DNA from 3 places in the Paenibacillus haidiansis genome. Region 1 is predicted to be linked to each of the others. Evidence: riboswitches for the same ligand, from Rfam matches in the RefSeq annotation. Region 1 holds a riboswitch; each other region holds the start of a gene.

Region 1 (4,162 bases):
AAAGAAAAAAAACGATCCGAATTGCCGGAGCCGTTTGCCTGATCACGGCTTTGTTTTTTTGCGCATTTGGTGTAGACACCGCCCAAGCCGCTGGCAGCGGGCTCATCATCGCGCCCTTACCCGAAAAGACCGGACACCCAGGCTCCCCCGACGCGGTCGAAACGGGGACTAAACCGTTAGGCCTCGGAGAGCTGCGCCGGAAGTATTCGGAGACTTTCAAATTCCAGGGGCCAAGGGTGAAGCAGGTTGCCCTGACATTTGACGACGTTCCGGATCCTCGCTTTACGCCGCAAGTTTTGCAGGTACTGCGCAAAGAAGGAGTAAAAGCGACCTTCTTCGTCGTCGGCCACAGGGCCAAGAAATACCCGGAATTGCTCCGGAAAATCCATGCAGAGGGACATATCATCGGCAATCATTCCTTCAGCCACCCGGTGTTCAAAAAACGCTCCTTGAAGCAGTTTCAAAGCGAAATATTGCGAACCGAGAAAATTATCTTAGGTATTACCGGCTACCGGCCCAAGCTCATTCGCCCGCCCTACGGCGAGATCAATGAAGAACAGGTGAGATGGGCCAAACAACATGGGTACACGATCGTCAATTGGAACGTCGACTCCCTCGATTGGAAAGGACTCGACCAGGAAAAAGTCGTACAGAACGTGCTAGGCACGGTCGGCCCCGGTTCTATCGTCTTGCAGCATGCGGGCGGCGGGACAGGCTCCAACCTCACCGGAACGATTGAGGCGCTGCCGGAAATCATTCATACGCTGCGGGCCAAGGGCTACCATTTCGTAACCGTGCCGGAGCTGCTGAACATCCCGAAATATAGGTAAACAAAAAAGCGGCTCCTTCAAGAGGAGCTGCTTTTGACTTATACATGCCTTATTTGATGACGTATAGAGTAACGTCCTGGAAACCGAACTGATTAACCGTCGCCTGGCTTCCGGGAATGAAGATATCGATGCGGTTGCCTTTAATCGCCCCGCCCTGGTCGGTTGCCGTAGCGACAAACGCATTTTTCGGCAGATTGGCGTGGCTATGACCGGTCACCAGCACCTTCGTGCCCATCGGAATGACGCTCGGGTCTACGGCAATCGTACCGAGCTTGAGCGGGTTGCCGAAATAATCCACCGGGCCCCATCCGCCGTTTTCGCTGGCCGCGGACGAATAAGCCGTGGCTTTGACATTGATCGTTTTCGAATAATTAAAAGTTTTGCCCCAGGCTTCCACAACTTTATCGACCGAGGACACTTTAAAGGTCGGCAAAATCTCCGCCGCTTTGCTCGGGCTTGCCGAAGCCTTCATTACCATTGCGTTCGACTGGGCGCCCGGAATTACGATATCCAAACCGGCATAAATATTGTTGGCCTTAATACTCGGATTGGCGCTCATCAACTTGTCCAAATTCACGCCGTATTCCTTCGCGAGCAGGTAAAACGTGTCGCCCTCCTTCGCTTTATGTACCGAGTCCGCATGCGCCGGAACCGCCTGCAGCGCTCCTGCCAAACCAATCGCGATGATTGCCGCCTTTACGGCGCGTGCCCATTTCAAATGCTTATTCATAAGTTCCTCCTTTAATATCGCCTGCGGAGTTAGTTGTCGGATTCGGAACAAAGGAATAGTCCCGGCGCTCTTATTCTGCGCTTCACCCCAAGAAAGCAGCGCTTTGGCGAACCGGCCGTTAAGCGGCTGTTTCAAAGAATCGTCCCCCGCACCTGTTATGACAGGTTTTGGCTCATTCAATATATCACAATTTTGTAACCAGTAGATGATGCAAATGTTGCCAAAATCTATAAAACAGCGGTATATCAGCATTTTTTGGTTATGATATTGATTACAAATTCGTAAAAATAAAAAAACCGCCGGCGTATTCGCCGAGCGGTTACAGGCTTTATAAAGATGTGGTTACAGCACCTTGCTGAGGAAGTCCTGAGTGCGTTGATTTTGTGGAGAATTAAACACCTGCTGCGGGGTGCCCTGCTCCATAATCACGCCTTGGTCCATGAACAGAATCCGGTCCCCCACCTCGCGGGCGAAGCCCATTTCATGGGTGACGATCACCATCGTCATTCCTTTATCGGCCAGGCTCTTCATGACCTCCAGCACCTCGCCGACCATTTCCGGGTCAAGCGCCGAGGTCGGTTCGTCAAACAGCATGACATGCGGCTCCATCGCGAGCGCACGGGCAATGGCGATCCGCTGCTTCTGTCCGCCGGACAATTGCGAAGGGTAGGCGTCGCGCTTGTCCGCCAGGCCCACCGTTTGCAAAAGATCCATTGCGATCGCTTCGGCTTTGGCCTTATCCATTTTTTTGACGCGGATCGGAGCCATCGTAATATTGTCGATCACGGATTTGTGCGGAAACAGGTTGAACTGCTGGAACACCATGCCCATCTTCTCGCGCGTCTTATTGATATTGTGGCGCTTGTCGGTGATGGATTCGCCTTCAAAGGTAACTTCCCCTTCCGTCGGCTCCTCCAGCAAGTTCAGGCAGCGCAGAAACGTACTCTTCCCCGAGCCGCTCGGGCCGATGATTACGACGACCTCACCCTTGGAAATCTCCAGATCGATGCCTTTCAAAATATGCAATTGTCCGAATTTTTTGTGCAAATTTTTAACGGTGATCACTGGCCTTCAACTTCCTTTCGAACAGACCCAGAATACGGGACAATGTAAATGTCAAAATAAAGTAGATTACCGCAACGATCAAGTATGGCGTCATTCCGTCATACGTAATGCCGACGACGGCCCCGGATTGGAACATCAGCTCCGTGATGCCGATAAAGGACACGATCGACGATTCTTTGATAATCGTGACGAACTCGTTCCCGATCGCCGGGAGCACCGATTTGATCGCCTGCGGGATAATGATGAACCGCAGGGACATTCCGCGGGTCATGCCCAACGAACGTGCCGCTTCGCCTTGACCCCGGTCCACGCCCTGAATGCCGGCGCGGAAAATTTCCGCCAGATACGCCGAGCTGTTGATCGAGAGCGTAATCGCCCCGGACTGGATAGCGGAAAAATTAATGTCGAACGCTGTGGAAAACCCGTAGTGAATAATTAAGAGCTGAACCAGCATCGGCGTTCCGCGCAAAAATTCCACCCAGGCGTGGCCGATAAAACGCACGATCGCCCATGGGGTCATGCGCAGCAGCGCGACGATAAGACCGAGCACAAACCCGCACAGCACGCCGATCGCCGCCAGCAGCAGCGTGTACTGCACGCCAGTCAAAAAGTAGCCGCGGTACTCCCAAAACATCGAAAAAAGCTCCATGTACCAATCATTCCTCCTATTTTACCTCAAAACCTTTGACAAAAAAACAGAAAATAGCGAATCGGCTTCGCTATTTTCCGCTTAAATCAGGTTCCTTGCTTATTGCTCGGCGAGTTCGCTTGCTTCGGTGACGAACTTGTCGATCGACCCGTCTTCAATCAGACGGTCAAGCGTCGTATTTACCTGATCGAGCAACTCCGTGTTGCCTTTCTTCACGCCGACGACATAACCTTCGTCCTCCGTTACCGGTTTGGCGTCGGTGATCGTAATGCCGTCCACGTTCTTGACGAACGACTCGGCGACGGGACCTTCAATAATCGCCGCGTCCACGCGCCCCGTCTGCAGTTGCATGATAATATCGGAGATCTTGCCGAGCGACGTCAATTTGGCACCGGCGATCTCTTTGGCGATATCCTCTTGAATCGAGCTCTTCTGTACGCCGATCTTCACCCCTTCGAGCGATTCCATCGTGGCATACTTATCTTTATTCTCGGTGACGGTTACGACCGCCTGCTCCGCTTTATAATAAATTTTGGACAAGTCCACTTGCTCGGCCCGTTCCGGAGTCGGACTCAGTCCGGAAATGACCAGATCGATGCGGCCGCTTTCCAGTTCATTCAACAAGGAGTCGAACAACATATCCTTGATTTCCAGCTCCGCGCCCAAATCCTTGGCGATTTCTTTGGCGATTTCGACGTCGAAGCCGACGATTTCGCCTTTGCTGTCCCGGAACTCATAAGGCGGGAAGTCCGCGCTCAGGCCGAGAATCAGCTTTTTGCCGGCGCCGCCGTTCGAGCCCCCGTTATCGGCCGCTCCTTGATTTTCGGTCGCAGGCGCGTTGCCTCCGGCATTATTTTTGTTTTGTCCGCAAGCGGCAAGCACACTCGT
Region 2 (4,162 bases), on a different contig from region 1:
GGTCCGCCGGGCGATCGCTTCGGCATCGCCGATATGATCGGAATGTCCATGGGTGAGCAAAATGTAATCCGCCCGGATGTCTTCGGCTTGAACCGCGGCCGCCGGATTTCCCGTCAGAAACGGGTCGATGATCAGCCTGACATCGCCGGTATCGATGTGCACGGAAGCATGTCCCAAAAAAGTAAGCTTCATTAATGATCACTCCTATGGCAATTTATGCGTTTCCATTCTATTATATCGGTATAGACTCCTTAAGTCATATGTTGATGGGTTGAAAAGAAAGTGAAAATAATCACGTACCAAGGAGGAAAGGTATGACATCTGCATTATTGGACCGACTTAAAGAAGAGAAGATCGTCGCCATTTTGCGCGGCGTACCGAAGGAACGGGGGGATGCCGTCGCCGGGGCGCTGTCGAGAGGCGGTATCGTTTTCACGGAAGTTACAATGAATACGGAAGGCGCTCTGGACATGATCTACAGCTGGCGCGAGAAATTCGGCGAGCGGATGCGGATCGGAGCTGGAACGGTTCTCGACCTCGGGGCGGCGAAAGAGGCGGTCAGAGCGGGGGCAGAGTATCTGATTTCTCCTCACCTCGACGAGAAAGTCGTGGATTACGCGCTTGCGCAGGGCATCGGCGTGTTTCCCGGGGCGATGACGCCCACGGAAATCATCGCGGCCTGGAAGGCGGGAGCGACGGCCGTCAAGCTGTTCCCGATGGCGACGCTGGGGGTTGGATATTTGCGGGAGGTCCGCGCCTCTCTGAGCCATATCCCTATGCTCGCAACAGGCGGCGTACGTCTGGATAACATCCGCGAGTTTCTGTCCGCCGGAGCGACGGCCGTAGGACTCGGCGGGTACTTGGTGAACCCGGCCCTGGTTAGAGAAGGGCGGTACGAGACGATCGTGCAGAATGCGGCGGATTTGGTTCGGGCCGTAAAATCGTATAATGAAGTGACAGCCTAAAGCGAAATGAAATTCAAAGTATCAACGAGCTATATCGCGATTTAAAGAGATCGAATTCCATGAAAGCGCAATGAATTCGATTTATCGGCCATCGGGTGCGGCTTTTTGACGGTGGTATGACTTTACAGTAACTCCGGCCGGAGTTATGATTCAATCCATGATAACAAATAAACACCATCTGGATCGCTGAATTTCCCGGTAAGGGAAAACGGGGGAACCACCAAACACGATGCCTGCGGTTGGATGAACATTTTCACCATAAGCGGCCGTGTATTTCGTTCACTTCTTCAATGTGAGAGTTGAAGCGGGGACGAAATTGGGGTGAATCCCGGACGGAAAGCCATGGATCTTTCGTCCGGGTAGGGCGACTCTCACCGCCCGAATCCGACAGCTAACTTCGTAAGCGTGGATGGAGAGAGGATGAGTGACTGCGACCGCAACCATTACCGGCCACAGAGCGCTTCTATGCCTCTGTGGTTTCTTATTGCCTAAAATGAAAATAAAATGAAACATTTTTGCAATAACAAGCATTTTTTCGCTGAATTCCGAGTTTTTCGGAAACGGGGGAACCACCGAAACCAGGGGCCCGAACATATGGGCCAAGATGTTTCATTGGGGTGAATCGCCGGGAAGGCTATCGTCTTCCGGCGTAGGGCGACTCTCACGCCCGAATCCGGCAGCTAACCTCGCAAGCGTAAGGAGAGAAGCAACCGCCATAAAGCTGACCACGGCTTATTTTGCCGTGCGTCGAAGCCGCTTGGAAGGGTTCTTCCTTTCCTGCGGCTTTTTTTGCGCCTTGCTCTCCACATTGAAGGAGGAAGAATCGTGGAGGATGATTGTATACTCGTGGCCGCTCCGAACAGGGCCGGCCGGAATTTTGCACTGCTGCTTGTTTCCCGTGGGCGGAAGGTTGTCGTTCTGGTCAACAACAAAGCCGACGAACAGCAGGCCGGGAAGCTTGGCGCAACCGGAATCATCCGGGTAAAAACGGATGAGGAAAAAACTTGGGTGATCCCTGAATATGCGTTTAAATGCGCCTTTATTTTTGAAACGAGCTTGACTTTGACCTGCAGGTATTTGCAATTATGCCGCCGGTGGACGACCGGGCCGGTAATCGTCATTTCGCCGCACCGCCATCCGCGGATGATATACAAGGGGCTGGGAGCCACCTATATCATCCACTCCGCCACAGGCGAGGTGGGATTTCTGGCGAACGGCCTTCCGGATAACGAAGAGGAGTAGGGAGAACTGTCATGCTGAAAATCTATATGATTTCGGAAAGAGAGGGAACACGCCATGATGGTGGTCGGCATCGTTATACTGTTTTTGTTTCTGTATCTCGTCTATGCCTTGCTTCATCCGGAGAAATTTTGACTTAACCTTTTAGTCCAATACTTGAGGGGGATCCCGATGGATTTTTTGCAAATGCTCATAGTAATCGGAGTGATCGTCCTACTGGTGAAGCCGGTAGGCACTTATTTATATTATGTTTTTTCAGGAGAACCGAATCGGACCGACAAAATATTCGGCGGAATTGAACGATTTATTTATAAAGTGGCGGGATACAAACGCCTCGAAGGAATGAGCTGGAAAAAATACGGATTCAGTCTGATAGCGACCAACCTCGCGCTGATCGCGGTCAGTTATTTGATTTTGCGGATACAGCAGGTTCTGCCGCTGAATTCGAACAAGATGGAAGCGATGGAGCCGACGCTGGCGTTCAATACGGTCATCAGCTTTATGACGAATACGAACCTGCAGCATTACAGCGGGGAATCGGCGCTGTCCTATTTCTCGCAAATGGCGGTCATCACGATGATGATGTTTACCTCGGCCGCGACCGGCTTGTCCGCGGCGATGGCTTTCATCCGCGGGTTGACCCGGCGGGGGAGCACGGTCGGCAATTTTTTTGAGGATTTGGTTAAAGCGCATGTTCGCGTCTTTCTGCCCGCCGCTTTACTCGTCACTTTAGTACTCGTGGCGCTGCAGGTCCCGCAGACGCTGGACCCGACGCTGACGGTGCAAACGCTGGAAGGCGCTGTGCAGAAGATTGCGGTGGGGCCGGTCGCTTCATTGGAATCGATCAAGCATCTCGGCACGAACGGCGGCGGATTTTTCGGCGTCAACTCGGCCCATCCGTTTGAGAATCCGAACGGGCTGACCAACGCCGTCGAAATATGGTCGATGTGGGTTTTTGGCGCCGCCCTGCCGTATACGTTCGGGCTGTTCGCCAAGAACAAAAAACAAGGCTGGGTCATTTTCTCGGCGATGATGATTCTGTTCCTGGTCTTCCTATCCACGGTTTACTTCTCCGAAAAAGCGGGGAACCCGGCGCTGGAAGTGCTCGATATCGACGCCTCGCAGGGAAGCATGGAAGGGAAGGAAGTCCGTTTCGGCATCGCCGGCTCTTCATTGTTTACAACGGTCACGACGGCGGCCACGACAGGGTCGGTCAACAATATGCACGATACGCTGACGCCGCTCGGCGGGCTCGCCGCGCTGGCGCAAATGATGCTGAACGTCGTTTTCGGCGGCAAAGGCGTCGGGTTAATGAACATGATCATGTATGCCATCCTTGGCGTATTTATCTGCGGTCTGATGGTCGGGCGCACTCCGGAATTTATGGGGCGCAAGATCGAAGCGAAGGAAATGAAGCTGATTGCGATCGCGATTTTGGTCCACCCGTTTATCATTCTGGTGCCGACCGCGGTCAGTCTGATCACCGATTTGGGGTACAGCGCGGTTACAAACCCGGGATTCCACGGATTAACCCAGGTGCTGTACGAATATACTTCATCGGCCGCGAACAACGGGTCCGGCTTTGAAGGATTAGCCGACAATACGCCATTCTGGAATATAACTACCGGACTGGTCATGCTCTTCGGCCGATACGTATCGATCATCGCCCTGTTGGGAGTGGCGGGGTCTTTGATGAGCAAGGAACCGGTGCCGGAAACGATCGGGACGCTGAAAACCGACAATAAGCTGTTCGCCGGCATATTGATCGGAACCGTGCTGCTGATCGGCGCGCTGACATTTCTGCCGGCGATCGCGATGGGGCCTGTAGCTGAATTCTTGACATTAGGATAGCGAAAAGAGGGGTTTAGAATGTCCGACAAACGAAAAGGAAAGTTATCAGGGCCGATTATACGCAAGGCGATGCTGGATAGCCTGGTCAAATTGAACCCGGTCACAAT
Region 3 (4,162 bases), on a different contig from region 1:
TTTCCAAGTTGTTCACACTGATCTTGGCGCTGATGGATATCGGAGAGGATCGGGTGTTCGAGAAGGTCGGCATGGAGCCGACGGGAGACAATTTCAATTCCGTGTTGAAGCTTGAGCTCGTGCGGCCCGGCATTCCGTTTAACCCGCTCATTAACGCGGGGGCGATTACGGTGTCGGCATTAATTCGCGGCAGCGATCCGGAGGAAAAAACGGAGCGGATTCTGCAATTTATGAGGGCGTTGGCCAATAATGATCACTTGCGGGTCGACCTCGACGTTTACCGTTCGGAGGCCGACACCGGCAACCTGAACCGGTCGATCGCTTATTTACTAAAGCAAAACAAAGTGCTCGACGGGGACGTCGAGGAAGTACTGGATGTCTATTTCCGGCATTGCTCCATCGCCGTCGATTGCGCGGATTTGGCGCGCATGGGTCTGGTTTTGGCTTGCAACGGAACGGACCCGTTGACGGGGAAGAGCCTGATTCCCCGCAGATACGTCCAAATCGCCAAGACCTTCATGACGACCTGCGGGATGTACAACGCCTCCGGCGAATTCGCTATTCAGGTCGGTTTACCGGCCAAGAGCGGCGTCTCCGGCGGCATACTGTCGCTGGTTCCGGGGCGTTACGGCATAGGCGTCTACGGTCCGGCGCTGAACAATAAAGGGAACAGCCAAGCGGGCGTTCATTTGCTGGAGATCATGTCCCGGGAATTGAACTGGAGTATGTTCTAGTCCGATCCCGTTATACCAATTGATGATCGATCAAATAATTCAGCAGCAGCCGGTTGAAGCTGTGCGGCTGGCATAAATGGCTCGGGTAGAAGGCGTCTTTCAGAATGGCGAACTGCGCCAAAGGCAGCATGGCCGAAGCCTGGTTCATTTGCTTCAGCCCCCATTCGTTCTGGCTCCCGGCCACGCATAGCATGGGAACCTTCAGCTTTGCCAGGTCCTTGAACATATTGGCCTGCCGCAGCGCCAGCCGCTGCTTGATCGCTTCCGTCGGACGCTTATGCAGAATTTCATTTCTCAAAATCGAATAAGCCGGCAGCCACCGGTTATAAGTAACCCTGAGCGAACGCAGGAAAAATTCCGCAGGCAAATACCATGTTACCCAAGCCAGCGGTTCTATGAGTTCCCACAGCGACTTGCCCTTCGCATACAGAATGCTTTCGAACAAGCAATCCACCAGCACCAGAGCCTTCACCCGTTCCGGATAAAGCGCGGCGAACTTCTGGGCAAGGACGCCGCCGCTGGAGTAGCCGACCAGGACCGCTTGAGGCACCTGCAGCATATTCAGCAATTTTTGCAAGTCCTCGCACTGCGCCTCCAATATATGGGGGATGTCGATATTCATTTTGCCGGATTGCCCGTTCCCCCGGAGATCCAGGACGATAACCTTCGATCTTTTGCCGAAATATTCGATTTGCGGTTCAAACATATGATGCGAGGACCGGCAGTCATGCAAAAAAACGATCGGCGTGCCGGTGCCGTGCACCTCGTAGTATAATGACGTTCCGTTCAGTTCAATTTGAGGCATAGTAACTTAAGCCACCTCTTGTTTTTTTTCGCAACAAAAAAAAAGCATCCGAAAAGAGGAACTTTTCGCAATGCTTCTCTAGTCAAGGTTATAATTAATTAACCTCGTTAAATACGCATGGTTGCAGTCGCCTCTCTTATTACGCTTACGAGGTTAGCTGCCGGATTCGGGCTGTAAGAGTAGCCCTACTCGATCACGCTCGAGATTCACCCCATGTGAAGAGATCCGAAGCTCTCCTCACGGTTGGTTCCCCCGTTTCCCGCGTTCCCGCGGAAACTCAGCGATAAAGACACTTATATAATTTCCGAAGTTCTGCAAATGAATATACGCTTGAAAGCCGGATATGTAAAGGCATGACTTCCGTAATATTCGATTGTTTTAAATAAAAAGGTATAGATAAAGCGCTTCCAGGCCATCCGCTCTAATTCTTTTCAAGCCTTCCTCGCTTTTTCTCGCCTTTTTAAAAATATCTAAAATGACCCAGCTTTTCCCCGAACACCTCTCCGGCCAGCTCCGGAAAAAGCCCCTTGGGAATCATTGCTGCCTCACTTTGTATTCATTCATTTGACGCTGACTCAGCATTCGCTTCATCCTCCGCCGTACCCGGATCATTCGGGTCCCCGAGACTCCCCATCCATTCCTCCATTGCGCCGGCAACCGCCAGAAGCTGCTCCTCCGCGGATATGGAGGCCGCATTATCCCCCTTCTGCATGCCGTATACGCCGAATTGGCCGTGGTTTCCGCCTTCGATCGTTACATAAGTCGTAGCATCCGGCAAATTGGACTTCGCCCGCTCCCACGCCTCGCGGTCGAGCACGCCGTCATTCGAACCGGTGATTTGCAGCGCCGACATATTAAGACCGTTTAAGCTTCCTCCGTCATCCGCGTATGAGGCCAGGAAGTAAACGCCGGCAACCGAGTCCGGATGCTTGGCCGCGTAGCGGGAAGCAAAGACGCCGCCGAGCGAATGTCCGCCGATCACATAGCTGTCTTCCGGATGCTCCGCGATAAACGAATCGGCCTTGTTCTGTCCGAGCATGGCCAGATTTAACGGCATCGCCGCGATATAAACGCGATGTCCCGCTTCGGCGAGCTTTCTGCCGAACAAAGCATAGCTTTCCGGCTCAACCAACCCGCCCGGATAAAAAATAATATTCGGCTGCAATGCCTCCATCCCGGCCGGTTCCAAGACATATCCGTCCCCCGTCTTGTTGACGGTTACGTTCTCGTCGCTGGAAAGCGCCGAAACCGCCGCGTCGAGCGGTTCGTATGTAAGGGTCTTGTAGAGAACCGCGAGCCCCAGCACAAGGACTACGACTACAGCAAGCGTCCACGACAGTACCTTCCTCCGTTTTAAGCGCCGAGGTTTGGCCTGCGAAATGGCATTCGTTTGATAGATCATTTCTGGTATCCCCTTTCGTAATCGACTTTCCGCGCTTATCTATAATATCATGAGCCTTTCCCGAAATGTCGGCCAGAAAAGGGATATTATTTATTCATTTCTCTTTCAAAATATTCTTCCTTAGTCAATTCAGAAAAGAATTGGGGGATGTATTCATCCCCAATCCTCCGGAAGCTTCCCTTTTGCCTTATTGACCCCAAAAATCACTTTGACGGCCGCCTGAAGGTTTGGAGCTTCAGCGCCGTAAGATGCAATACCCGACTTGACGTCTTGCAAGAACATCATCTCATATGGGTTGCCCGCGGAGAGCAGTACATATGATTTATTGCCGGTGTTCAGCTTGTCGATCAGGTCTTGATAAGCCGCCCAATCATAGTCCGAGATCGAACTGCGGAATTGATAGGAGACCAGGATTACGTGATCGGCCCGATTTATGGCGGCATACGTCTCCGAAGCATTCTTATCGCCAATGATTAGCGATTCGACGGAAAACCTTTTTCCAAAATTAGCGGAAGACAGGCTGTCTTCGATGGAATTTGACAGTTCGACGGTTGGCGCAAGAACGGCAACCGTATCTCCGTCGGACAGGCGCAAGGGCAAGCTATCCCTATTGTTGACCAACTCGGTTATCGCTTGTTCGGCAATCCCTTGTTCTACTTCACGGTGTTCCTTGGAGCCAATAATCTTATCCGCACGCTGAAGCTTGGCTTGCAAACCTTCCTGCGTCTCGAACAAACCGTACTCCTGTTTCAACTCAAGGATTCGCGTCACCGAAGCATCGATCCGCGCCTTGTCTATTTCCCCATTCTTCACCGCCTGGACGATGGCTTGGTGCGCCCCGGGGATGTCTTGCGGCATGAGGATGATGTCAACCCCTGCTTTAACCGCGAGCCGTACCGCTTCTTCCTCGCCGAAATGCTCGGCGATGCCGTTCATCGTAAACGCATCGGTCACGATCACTCCGTCAAACCCTAACTCCTCCCGAAGGAGTCCGGTCATGATTTTAGACGATAAAGTAGCGGGCAATAAAACGCTCGAACCGTCTTTCTTCGACTTCATCTTCGTATCGTCCAGTGCCGGAAAAGCAATATGCGAGGACATCACCATCCCGGCTCCGTTTTGAACGGCCGCCCGGAACGGTTTAAGCTCGATGGCTTCCAAGCGCTGCTTGTCATGCGTCACGACGGGCAAACCAAGATGCGAATCCACGGTCGTATCGCC

The links. Region 1 has a riboswitch for cyclic di-AMP ahead of V3851_RS15390 (3D domain-containing protein). Riboswitches for the same ligand answer to the same signal wherever they lie in the genome.
Region 2: it holds a riboswitch for cyclic di-AMP, as region 1 does, so the genes downstream of both, V3851_RS09155 (hypothetical protein) here and V3851_RS15390 (3D domain-containing protein) in region 1, are expected to answer to the same signal.
Region 3: it holds a riboswitch for cyclic di-AMP, as region 1 does, so the genes downstream of both, V3851_RS07855 (alpha/beta fold hydrolase) here and V3851_RS15390 (3D domain-containing protein) in region 1, are expected to answer to the same signal.

Annotation. Positions count from the first base shown of each region.
Region 1 is NZ_JAZHPZ010000007.1:71,919-76,080, forward strand. Features, by position in the region: gene V3851_RS15385 (polysaccharide deacetylase family protein) at 1-830, shown strand, start outside; gene V3851_RS15390 (3D domain-containing protein) at 880-1,560, opposite strand; cyclic di-AMP (ydaO/yuaA leader) riboswitch at 1,564-1,743, opposite strand; gene V3851_RS15395 (amino acid ABC transporter ATP-binding protein) at 1,903-2,625, opposite strand; gene V3851_RS15400 (amino acid ABC transporter permease) at 2,612-3,274, opposite strand; gene V3851_RS15405 (transporter substrate-binding domain-containing protein) at 3,374-4,162, opposite strand, start outside.
Region 2 is NZ_JAZHPZ010000003.1:443,784-447,945, reverse strand. Features, by position in the region: gene V3851_RS09165 (metal-dependent hydrolase) at 1-192, opposite strand, end outside; gene V3851_RS09160 (bifunctional 4-hydroxy-2-oxoglutarate aldolase/2-dehydro-3-deoxy-phosphogluconate aldolase) at 315-965, shown strand; cyclic di-AMP (ydaO/yuaA leader) riboswitch at 1,140-1,387, shown strand; cyclic di-AMP (ydaO/yuaA leader) riboswitch at 1,492-1,674, shown strand; gene V3851_RS09155 (hypothetical protein) at 1,791-2,207, shown strand; gene kdpF (K(+)-transporting ATPase subunit F) at 2,262-2,339, shown strand; gene kdpA (potassium-transporting ATPase subunit KdpA) at 2,376-4,055, shown strand; gene kdpB (potassium-transporting ATPase subunit KdpB) at 4,074-4,162, shown strand, end outside.
Region 3 is NZ_JAZHPZ010000003.1:157,332-161,493, forward strand. Features, by position in the region: gene glsA (glutaminase A) at 1-734, shown strand, start outside; gene V3851_RS07855 (alpha/beta fold hydrolase) at 745-1,539, opposite strand; cyclic di-AMP (ydaO/yuaA leader) riboswitch at 1,666-1,832, opposite strand; gene V3851_RS07860 (alpha/beta fold hydrolase) at 2,096-2,941, opposite strand; gene V3851_RS07865 (glycoside hydrolase family 3 N-terminal domain-containing protein) at 3,095-4,162, opposite strand, start outside.